DNA from 2 places in the Aminomonas paucivorans DSM 12260 genome. Region 1 is predicted to be linked to the other one. Evidence: riboswitches for the same ligand, from Rfam matches in the RefSeq annotation. Region 1 holds a riboswitch; the other holds the start of a gene.
The links. Region 1 has a riboswitch for cobalamin ahead of APAU_RS00190 (aconitate hydratase). Riboswitches for the same ligand answer to the same signal wherever they lie in the genome.
Positions count from the first base shown of each region.

Region 2: another riboswitch for cobalamin. It lies ahead of APAU_RS00755 (precorrin-2 C(20)-methyltransferase); the one in region 1 lies ahead of APAU_RS00190 (aconitate hydratase).

Region 1 covers NZ_CM001022.1:34,223-39,528, forward strand. The annotation lists gene APAU_RS00180 (hypothetical protein) at 1-335, shown strand, start outside; gene APAU_RS00185 (DUF1848 domain-containing protein) at 313-1,257, shown strand; cobalamin riboswitch at 1,492-1,656, shown strand; gene APAU_RS00190 (aconitate hydratase) at 1,826-3,763, shown strand; gene icd (isocitrate dehydrogenase (NADP(+))) at 3,977-5,233, shown strand.
Region 2 covers NZ_CM001022.1:167,468-172,773, reverse strand. The annotation lists gene APAU_RS00760 (M14 family zinc carboxypeptidase) at 1-1,097, opposite strand, end outside; cobalamin riboswitch at 1,432-1,555, shown strand; gene APAU_RS00755 (precorrin-2 C(20)-methyltransferase) at 1,700-2,404, shown strand; gene APAU_RS00750 (hypothetical protein) at 2,377-3,291, shown strand; gene APAU_RS14450 (glutamyl-tRNA reductase) at 3,302-4,390, shown strand; gene APAU_RS00740 (precorrin-2 dehydrogenase/sirohydrochlorin ferrochelatase family protein) at 4,387-4,905, shown strand; gene hemC (hydroxymethylbilane synthase) at 4,902-5,306, shown strand, end outside.

The DNA.
Region 1 (5,306 bases):
CCTACCGCATCCTGGAGCCCTTCTTCCGGTCCTCCGATGCCCGCTACCGCTTCGGTCGCCTGGCCCCCCAGGGGCTGGAAGAACTGCTTCGGAGCCTCTCCGCCCGGGGAGTGGAGCCCCCGGAGGGGTGGCCCGAGCCCTTCGAGGTGGTGGGAGTCCTTCCCCTGGCCTGCCCCCTGGAGGGGACGGTTCCCCGGGAGCGGGCCCTGATGGAGAGCATGGTCTTCCTGGACACCAAGGGACGGATTGCCGACGACGCCCGCACCTACGCCTGGGATCGGGCGGAAGGGCGGCTTCACGAGGTCGTGGAGGATGAACGGTTCCCGGTCCCCTGAGGTCTCCCCGGGGATCGTCAGCGCCAGCCGCCGCACCGACCTGCCCGCCTTCTACGCCCCCTGGCTTTTTCGGCGTCTGGAGGCGGGCTTCGCCTTCACCGTCAACCCCTTCAACCCCCATCAGGTCTCCCGAATCGACCTTTCCCCGGAGGCGGTGACCTGTCTGGTTCTGTGGACCCGCAACCCCGGTCCGCTGCTTGCCCGCCTGCCCTGGCTGGAGGCCCGAGGCTACCGGTTCCTGATCCAGGCCACCCACCTGGGCTACCCCCGGGAGCTGGAGCCCCGCCTTCTCCCTCCCCATCGGGCCCTGGGACTGCTCCGCACACTGGGGGATCGCCTCGGTTCGGATCGGACCCTCTGGCGCTACGACCCGGTTTTCCTCTCCCACGCCACCGACCCCTCCTGGCACCGCCGCCGCTTCTCCGCCCTCTGCGCCGCCCTGGCGGGCCGGGTGGGCGGGGTGACCCTGAGCTTTCTGGACCGGTACCCCCGGGCGGAGCGCCGGCTTCGGGCCCTTCGGGGGACGAGCCTGGAACCCTGGGACCCGGAGCGGGCGAAGGAGGCCCGGGGGCCCCTGGCCCGAGACCTGGGGGAGATCGCCGCGGGCTTCGGCCTGGAGGCGCGAAGCTGCGCCGAGGCGGGGCTGGAGCCCTGGGGGATCCCTTCCGGGGCCTGCATCGACGGGGAGCGCATCGCCCGGCTCTGGGGCGTCCCGGTGTCCCGGGGCCGGGACCGGAACCAGCGCCACGGCTGCCGCTGCGCTCCCAGCCGGGACCTGGGAGCCTACGACACCTGCCCCGGGGGGTGCGCCTACTGCTACGCCCTCTCCTCCCCCGAGAGGGCCCTGGGGCGGTTTGCCCGGGGGGAGGCGGGGAAGGAAGGGGAGGAAAGATTCGCGCAGGGGAAGGGATGGGAGGGCTAAAAAGAAACCCGTTGATCTGGTGTGTTACTTTTAGCGAAGCAACTATTTGAATGATACGAAAAAGGGAATACAGCATTGACAATACTTTCGAGAAAGGAGAAGATGCAGCCGATGGCTTGTGACTTTATTAGCATTCAGGTCGACCCATCTATCGGAATTGTAGGAAAAAGACAGTACGCGCTTGACAAAGCACCGGGGCCTTACGAGAATGGCACGCAAGGCGCTCAGCCGCCTGCAATCCAACTCGTTCGGGTGCTCGGGAAGACCGGTGAAACTCCGGAGCGGACCCGCCACTGTGACCCTGACGAACCTGCCGCGACATCCACTGGACCTCGATCCGGGAAGGAGCAGGGGAGGAAGAAGGGAAGCCAGGAGACCGGCCCGGTGCGAGGGAGAGTCAAGAGTCTGCGGTGGTCGGATTCTCGTCTGGCAAGGCACATCCCGTGCATGGGTCGCTTTGTGCACGAGACGTCCCGCTTGGTTTCCAGAGGGGATCTTCCGCATCGGGGGAAGGTCCCCTTTTTGTACCCGAAAACCGGCCGGCTCGGCCGTAGAAGGAGTGAGGAGCATGGGGCAGACGGTGACAGAGAAGATCCTCTCGGCCCATCTGGTGGAAGGGAAGCTGGTCAAGGGCGAGCGGATCGGCCTGAAGATCGACCAGACCCTGACCCAGGACGCCACGGGGACCATGGCCTACCTGGAGTTCGAAGCCATCGGGGTGGACCGGGTGCGCACGGAGCTGTCGGTGAGCTACGTGGACCACAACATGATCCAGGGGGACTTCCGCAACCCCGACGACCACCGGTACCTGCAGGACGTGGCGGCGAAGTACGGCATCCTCTACTCCCCCCCGGGCAACGGCATCTGCCACCAGCTCCACGTGGAGCGCTTCGCCCGCCCCGGCAAGACCCTGCTGGGCAGCGATTCCCACACCCCCACCTCCAGCGGCGTGGGCATGCTGGCCATCGGAGCCGGCGGCCTGGACGTGGCTCTGGCCATGGCAGGAGAGCCTTTCCCCGTGGCGGTGCCCCGGGTGGTGAAGGTGCACCTCACCGGGACCCTCCAGCCCTTCGTGTCCGCCAAGGACGTGATCCTGGAGGTGCTGCGGCGCATCGGCGTCAAGGGCGGGGTGGGCAAGGTGCTGGAGTACGCCGGTCCCGGCGTCGCCACCCTCTCCGTGCCCGACCGGGCCACCATCACCAACATGGGCGCCGAGACGGGCGCCACCTCCTCCGTCTTCCCCAGCGACGAGGTCACCCGGCAGTGGTTCGTGGCCCAGGGCCGGGAGGACCAGTGGGTCCCCCTGGCGGCGGACCCCGACGCGGTCTACGACGAGGTCATCGACATCGACCTGTCCTCCCTGGAGCCCCTGGTGGCCCAGCCCTCCCAGCCCGACCGGGTGGTGAAGGTGCGGGAGATCGCGGGGCTGAAGGTGGACCAGGTGATGTTCGGCTCCTGCACCAACTCCTCCCTGCGGGATATCGAAGCGGTGGCCAACATCCTGGACGGCCGGATCGTGCACCCCAACGTGGACGCGGGGATCTCCCCGGGGAGCCGTCAGGTGGTGGCGGAGTCCTCCGCCTCCGGCGCCTTCTCCAAGCTGGTGGCCGCGGGGGTCCGCATCCTGGAGGTGAGCTGCGGGGCCTGTATCGGCATGGGCTTCGCCCCTCCCACCGAGGGCATCTCCCTGCGCACCATCAACCGCAACTTCCTGGGGCGCTGCGGCCACAAGACCGGCAAGGTCTACCTGGTGAGCCCCGAGGTGGCGGCGGCCTCCGCCCTGGCGGGGGAGCTGATCGACCCCCGGGACCTGGCGCAGAAGCTGGGGATCCAGTCCTTCCGGTTCCAGCAGCCCGCGGCACTGAAGGTGGACGACCGGCGGATCCAGCATCCCGCGGCGGATCCCTCCAAGGTGACCATCCGCCGAGGCCCCAACATCGCCCCCCTGCCCGTCATGAAGCCCCTGGGGGCCTCCCTGGACGGCCCGGTGCTCCTGAAGGTGGGGGACGACATCACCACGGACCACATCATGCCTGCAGGGGCGAAGATCCTTCCCCTGCGCTCCAACGTCCCCGCCATCTCCAAGCACGTCTTCGAGGTGGTGGACGAGACCTTCCCCGATCGGGCCCTGGCCTCCGGCGGCGGCTTCGTGGTGGGGGGCAGCAACTACGGGCAGGGCTCCAGCCGGGAGCACGCCGCCCTGGCTCCCCGGTACCTGGGGGTGCAGGCGGTGCTGGTGAAGAGCTTCGCCCGGATCCACCTGGCGAACCTGGTGAACTTCGGCATCCTGCCCCTGGTGTTCCAGAAACCCGAGGACTACGACCGCATCGACCGGGACGACAAGCTCTCCCTGAACGTGTCGAAAATCACCGCCGGCGGGCCCTTCGTGGTGCGCAACCTCACCAAGGGGGCGGAGATCTCCTGCGACACCCCCGTGACCCGGGAGGACCTGGAGGTTATCGCCGCGGGGGGCCGTCTGAACTGGGTGAAGGGCCGCAAAAAATAGCGTTTCCGTTTGGCCTTCGGGGAACACCTGCGGGACACCGGGTTGACCTTGCCCTGGGTTGAAACACCGGCTCCGTAGTTTTGCGACACGCCTCCGCCTCCACCGTTCCCCGGAGGTTCTCCTTTTGGATAGAGCACCGGCGTCACGAGCACCTGCGCACGAGGGCCACAGGCTAGGCACCACCGACCAGAGACCCGAAGGAGGAACACGCACATGTCGCGTTTTGAAGGGCTTCAGCTGAAGGACATCGCCGCGCCGGAGCGGGGCGAGCGGATCGAGTACAGGAACGGCAAGCAGATCGTCCCCGACGAGCCCGTCATCCCCTACGTGGAGGGTGACGGCATCGGGCTGGACATCACCCCCGCCATGAAGACCGTGCTGGACGCGGCGGTGGCCAGGGCCTACGGCGGCAAGAAGCGCCTGGCCTGGTGGGAGATCTTCGCGGGGGAGAAGGCCATGAACAAGTTCGGCACCGCCATCCCCGACGATTCCTTCAACGCTCTGCGGTACTTCCGCATCGGCATCAAGGGCCCCCTGACCACCCCCGTGGGCGGCGGTTTCCGCAGCCTCAACGTGGCCTTCCGGCAGGTGCTGGACCTGTACGCCTGCGTGCGCCCCGTGCGGTGGTTCGAGGGCGTTCCCGCCCCCCTGAAGCGTCCCCAGGACGTGGACATGATCATCTTCCGGGAGAACACGGAGGATCTCTACGCGGGCATCGAGTGGGAGCAGGGCACCCCGGAGTGCGCCAAGGTCATCGAGTTCCTTAGGGGCATGGGCGCCAAGGTCCGGGACGACTCGGGCATCGGCATCAAGCCCATCTCCGTCACCGGCAGCAAGCGGCTGGTGCGCATGGCCATCCAGTACGCCGTGGACCACAAGAAGAAGTCCGTCACCCTGGTGCACAAGGGCAACATCATGAAGTTCACCGAAGGGGCCTTCCTCAAGTGGGGCTACGAGGTGGCCAAGGAGGAGTTCGGCTCGGTGTGCATCACCGAAAAGGAACTCTTCGACATCTACAACGGCGTGCAGCCCGAGGGCAAGATCGTGGTGAAGGACCGCATCGCCGACGCCATGTTCCAGCAGATCCTCCTGCGGCCCGCGGAGTACGACGTGCTGGCCACGGCGAACCTCAACGGAGACTACATCTCCGACGCCCTGGCGGCCTCCGTGGGCGGCCTGGGCCTGGCGCCGGGAGCCAACATGAACGACGAGGTGGCCTTCTTCGAGGCCACCCACGGCACCGCCCCCAAGTACGCCGGGCAGGACAAGGTGAACCCGGGCTCCCTGATCCTCTCGGGGGTGCTCATGCTGGAGCACCTGGGGTGGCAGGAGGCGGCGGACCTGGTGGTCAAGGGCATGGAGGGAGCCATCCGGGACGGCATCGTCACCTACGACCTGGCGCGGCAGCGGGAAGGGGCCACGGAGGTCTCCTGCTCCAAGTTCGCCCAGGCCATCTGCGAGCGGATGTAGCATAGCGGGGGGCGAGGAGCGTCCTCGCCCCCTTCTTCGTGGAGGGAGGCTCCTCCGAAGACGGACCTTCGGG
Region 2 (5,306 bases), 130 kb from region 1:
GTGGAGAGGACGTCCGCGGACACCTGGCGGGAGGCCCAGCCGTAGAAGTAATAGTCCCAGTTCAACCCCCGGGAGCGGAGGTCCTGGGCGATGCCCGACTCCAGCTGCCGGTTCAGGGCGGTCACGGAGGCGGGGACGTTGGCGGGGTGGGCGATGAGGGTCACCAGGTCGAAGAGGTAGAAGTCCCGATAGCCCAGGGACGTGCCTCCGGAGGACTCCCGGTTGAAGCCGTAGCCCATCTCGTGGCAGTCGATGCACACGTCGGGACGGTAGGCGTTCACCACCGTGTGGATCGTCCGGGTGATGGGAGAGGAGAAGCTGGTGTGGTCCCGGTTCTGGTCGAAGCCCCTGGACAGCTCCGGCTGTCCCCACACGGGGTTGGCGGTGTTGGTGCCCCGGGTGTAGCGCCAGGCCCCGTCCACGTTGAACCGGGGGATCATGACCACGGAGATCTTGTCCAGGACGCGGAGTTCGTCCGTGGCCAGCTTCTGGGCCAGGGCCAGCATGGCCTCGCCGCCGCTGTGCTCGTCCCCGTGGATCATGGCCTGGAGGTAGACCACGGGCTTGCCCAAGGCCTTCAGGTCCGCCGGGTCGAAGACCGGGGGCTTGCTGAATACCGCCAGGGGGAGCTTGAAGGTCTGCTCCACCGCCCCGGCGCTGGTCTTGGCGGCAAACTCCGCCACGATCTGCACCCGCATGTTGCTCTTGGGCAGGTTGTTCAGGAAGCCCAGCAGCTCCTCCTGGGTGGTGTTCCAGCCCACCTGGCCCTGCACGTCCGAACCGTGGTTGCTGGTGAAGGCAGGGGTTTGGAGGGTGATCCCCGCCACCTTGCCGTCGAACCAGTTCTTCACCACGTCCGGGTAAAGCAGCTTCGCCAGGACGGGGTCGCTGGCGATGTTGACCCCTCCGTAGGGGGTCGTGGGGATCGCGCCCTTGCCCTGCCGGAGGATCTGGAGGATCTGCTGCTGCGAGTCCCCCGCTCCCGGAGCCCCGAAGCCGTCCCGGGGAAGGGAGCGGACGGGGGCCGCCAGGGCGGGAACCGCCAGGATGAAGACCCCAAGGGTCGCCGCGAGAAGACGCCTTACGAAGCGGGACATGAACTCACCTCTCCTTTGCCGTTCTCTTTTTCCAAACCGCCGATCCGAACCGACTGCGCCGCTCGTACCCCCGAAGACCCAGGACGAAGCCTCACCCCCCCTTTCATGAAACGATTCATGCGTCATGGCGGTGCTTCTTCCCACGAAAGAAGGACAGAGGAGAACAGCTCCCTTCCTTGCACAGTATTGCAAATACTCCTTCCCTTGGCCAGTCAGGAAACGGATCTTTTGTCCCTGTTTCTTCCGGGACCTTAGGCGGTGAGGGAGCCTCCCCGCAGGGGCCCCCCGTCCTCCAGGGTGCTATAATCTCCCCGACCACGAACCGCCGGGGGCACGGGAATCCGGGATCCGAAGCCGGAGCGGCCCCGCCACTGTGACCGGGACGAAACCGCACGGATGCCACTGGGGTCCCCCCCCGGGAAGGCGCGGGAGTAGGAGGAACGGGAGCCAGGAGACCGGCCCGCGGCGTCATGGAACCGGGACCTGCGAGGGCAGGGCCCACCGGCAGCGGCATTCCCGTCCCCCTTCGTCCTCCTCATCCTCTCGGACCGGAGGCTCCGGTGTCCCCCCTTCCCGAAGGTCCCCCGAAAGGGGATCCCCTGATGATCCTGTACGGCGTGGGCGTCGGCCCCGGCGACCCGGAACTCGTCACCCTCAAGGCCCTCCGCGTGCTTCGGGAGGCGGACCTGCTGCTGGAACCCCTCTCCGCCCCCGGCCGAACCAGCGTGGCCGGTTCGGTAGTACGCCGCCACCTGGAGGCCCCCCTTCACCCCCTGGTGTTCCCCATGTCCGGGGTGCCGGAGGAGCGGGACGAGGCCCTGAAGGCCCAGCTCGCGACCCTGGCTCCCCTCCTCGAGGGGGTCCGGTCCGTCGCCCTGCCGGTGATCGGCGACGCGGCCCTCTACGCCACCGTGGGAAGCCTCTTCGACGTGTGGCGGGCCAGCCGGCCGGACCTGGAGCTGCGCTTGGTGCCGGGGCTTTCCGCCCACTCCCTGGCGGCCTGTTCCGCCCGCTCCTTCCTGGCCATGGGGGAGGAGTCCTTTCTGGTGGCTCCCGCCAGCGCCCCCTTCGACAGGCTGACCGAGGCCCTGTCGGGGGCGGACGCGGCGGCGCTGTACAAGCCCTCGGCCCTCCGGGAACGCCTTCCCGAGCTGGTCCGCGCCACGGGGCCCTGGGCCCGGACGGTGCGGGTCCATCGGGCGGGGCTGCCGGAGGAGCGGACGGTTTCGGGGCCCGAGGCGATCCTGCCCACGGAGGACTACCTCTCGGTGCTGCTGCTGTGGCGATCTCCTGGCCGGACCTTCTGAGGGCCGAGGCGACCCTCACCGCCAGCGTGGTGGCGGGGCTCGCCCTGGGGGAACTGGTGCTGGCGTCGGGAGCCGCGGACCGGATCTTCCGCCCCCTGCTGCCCCGGCTTCGAACCTGGCGCGTCCCGCCCCGGGCCGCCCAGGCCCTGGCCCTGGCCCTGGGATCCCCCCGGGCGGGGGCGGGGCTGCTGGCGTCGGGGTACGCCCAGGGAGACCTTTCCCGGGAGGAGACGGTCTTCGGCGCCCTCTGTCTGGCCTTCCCGGGCTACCTCCGTCGGTGGATCACCACCGCCTCCCTGGCGGCGGGCCTGGCGGGGGGGACGGGGCTGCTCTACGCCCTGGTGCTCCTGGGGCGCAGCGCCGTGCGGTTCCTGTGGCTTCTGGGACTGCTGCGCCGTCACGGCACCCCCCGGGACGAGGCCCCCGCGGCCGTCCTCCCCCCCTCGGGGACGGAGCGGCGGCGGCGCCTGCTGCGGGCCCTCCTGGTGTCCCTCCCCTGGGCCTGGACCTTCTTCGCCCTCACCTACGCCCTCATGCCCTCCTTCGAGGCCCTGCTGCTGGAGCACCTGGGACACACGGCCCTGCTGCCCCCGGCGGGCTGGACCGTGGCCGCCGCGGCCCTGGCCCACGCCACCGCCTCCCTGGCCGCCGCGGGCGGAGCCCTGGCGGCGGGGGAACTCTCCCCGGGGCAGGCCCTGCTGGCCCTCCTCCTGGGCAACGCCATCGGCACCGTCACCCGGGTGCTCCGGCAGAACATGGGCTACTGGCTGGGGCTCTTCCCCCGGGAGCTGCTGCGCCCCCTCCTGGTCTGGCACCTGGGCACCCTGCTGCCCCTGGAGGGCGTCACCCTCCTGGCCGCGGCCGCCGCCGTCCGGGCGGGGCTCTAGGAGCAAGGCCGTGAACCGCCTGGCCCTCTTCTCCCTTTCCTCCTCCCTCCCCTGGGGGGAGGACCCGGCGACCCTCCTGAAGGGTGGACTCCTGGAGGAGGCCCTGCTGCTGCGCACCTGCTGGCGCCGGGAGCTGTACGCCCTGCTCCCCGAGACCCCCGCCCCGGGCCTGCCGGAGCCGGACCTGCGGGGCGGAGGGGTGGTGCGCCACCTGCTGCGGGTGCTCCTGGGGCTGGAGAGCTTCGCCGTGGGGGAGTCCCACGTGGTGCGCCAGGTGCGGGACGCCTACGAAGGCTGCGCCACCTGCGGTCCCACCCTGCACCGCCTCTTCCAGCGGGCCCTGGGGGTGGCGGGGGCGCTGCGCACCTCCTTCCACCCCGGGCGGGAACCCTCCATCCCCTGGCTGGCGGTGCAGGCCTTCCGGGAACACCCCCGGTGGCCGGAGGTGCGTGCCCTGGTGCTGGGGGCGGGGGAGATGGGACTGGAGACCGCCCGGGTCCTGGCGGCCTGCGACGTCCCCTGTCTTCTGGCGAACCGTTCCCCCCGGCCCCTGCCGGAGGACCCCCGCATCCTCCCTCTTCCTTGGGAGGGCTGGCCCGACGCCCTGGGACAAGTGGAAGGGGTGTTCTGCTGCACCGCCTCCCCGGCCCCCCTGCTGGGGCCGGAACCCCTGGAGGGACTGGCCCCGCCCCCCTGGGTGCTGGACCTGGGAAGCCCTCCCCAGAGCGCCCCCCTTCCCGGAACCCGTCGGGTCCTCCTGGCGGACCTGGCGAAGACCGCAGAGACGCTGCTGCGGGACTACCGGGCCTCCCTCTCCACCCTGGAGGAGGAGGCGGACCGGGCGGCGGAGGCCCTGGCGGGGGAGCTGGTCCACCGGTCCGGGGACACCTGGAAGCGCCTGGCCCTGGCTCGGGGCAAAGCCCTGGCCCGGGAACGGGCCGCCCTGGCGGCCTCCCGCTGCGGGGGGGACCCGAGGGACTTCGAGGTCTTCGCCGAAAGCCTTCTGGCGGGGTTCCTCCACCCCCTGCTGACCGCCCCCTCCGCCCACACCTCCCGGGCCTGGCGAATCCTCTCGGGGTCGGAGGAGGAAGCGCCGTGAGGGGCCCCTTCCGCCTCCTGGCGGCGCTGCGGACGGACGTCCCGGTCCTCCTGGCGGGGGGCGGGACCGTGGGGACCCGCAAGGCCCGGACCCTGGGGGACGCGGGGGCGAAGGTGCACCTGGTGAGCCCCGAGGCCACGGAGGAGCTGGCGGACCGGGCGGAGCGGGGGGAGATCCGCTGGGAGCGCCGAAGGGTGGCGGCGGAGGACTTTCGGGCCCACCGCTTCGCCGTGCTGGCCCTGGACGAGGCGACCACCCGGGAGGTGCTGCCCCTGGCGGAGGGTTCGGGGTGCCTGCTGTGCTGCTGCGCCCTCCCCCGGGCGGGAGACTTCGCCCTGGCGGCCCAATGGGAACACCACGGCTTCGCCCTGGGGGTGACCAGCGGCGGGGAGGACCCTGCGGGGGCCGGAGCGATGAAACGCCGCCTGAAGCGGCTTCTGGAAGGACAACACGGACCCGCCGGGGAGGCCCACGCCGCCCCGGGACGGGACGACACGAAGGAGAGGACCCCATGATCCTGCTCACCCGAGGAAGCCCCCTGGCACGCATCCAGACCCGGGGTTGGATGGACGCCCTGGAATCCCTGGGGGCCGAGACGACCCTCCAGGCGGTCTCCACCCACGGAGACCGGGATCGCACCACCCCCCTGCCCTGCTTCGGGGGCTTCGGGGCCTTCGTGAAGGCCCTGGAGGAGAAGCTCCTGGCGGGAGAGGGGGACGGGGCGGTGCACAGCCTCAAGGACGTGCCGGTGGCCCAACCCGAAGGGCTGGTCCTGGCGGGGGTCCTCCCCCGGGGCCCCGTGGGGGACTTGCTGGTGACCCGGGAGGGACTGTCCCTGGAGACGCTGCCCCCGGGCGCCCGGGTGGGGTCCTCCAGCCTACGGCGCACCGCCCAGGGCCTGCGGGTCCGGAAGGAC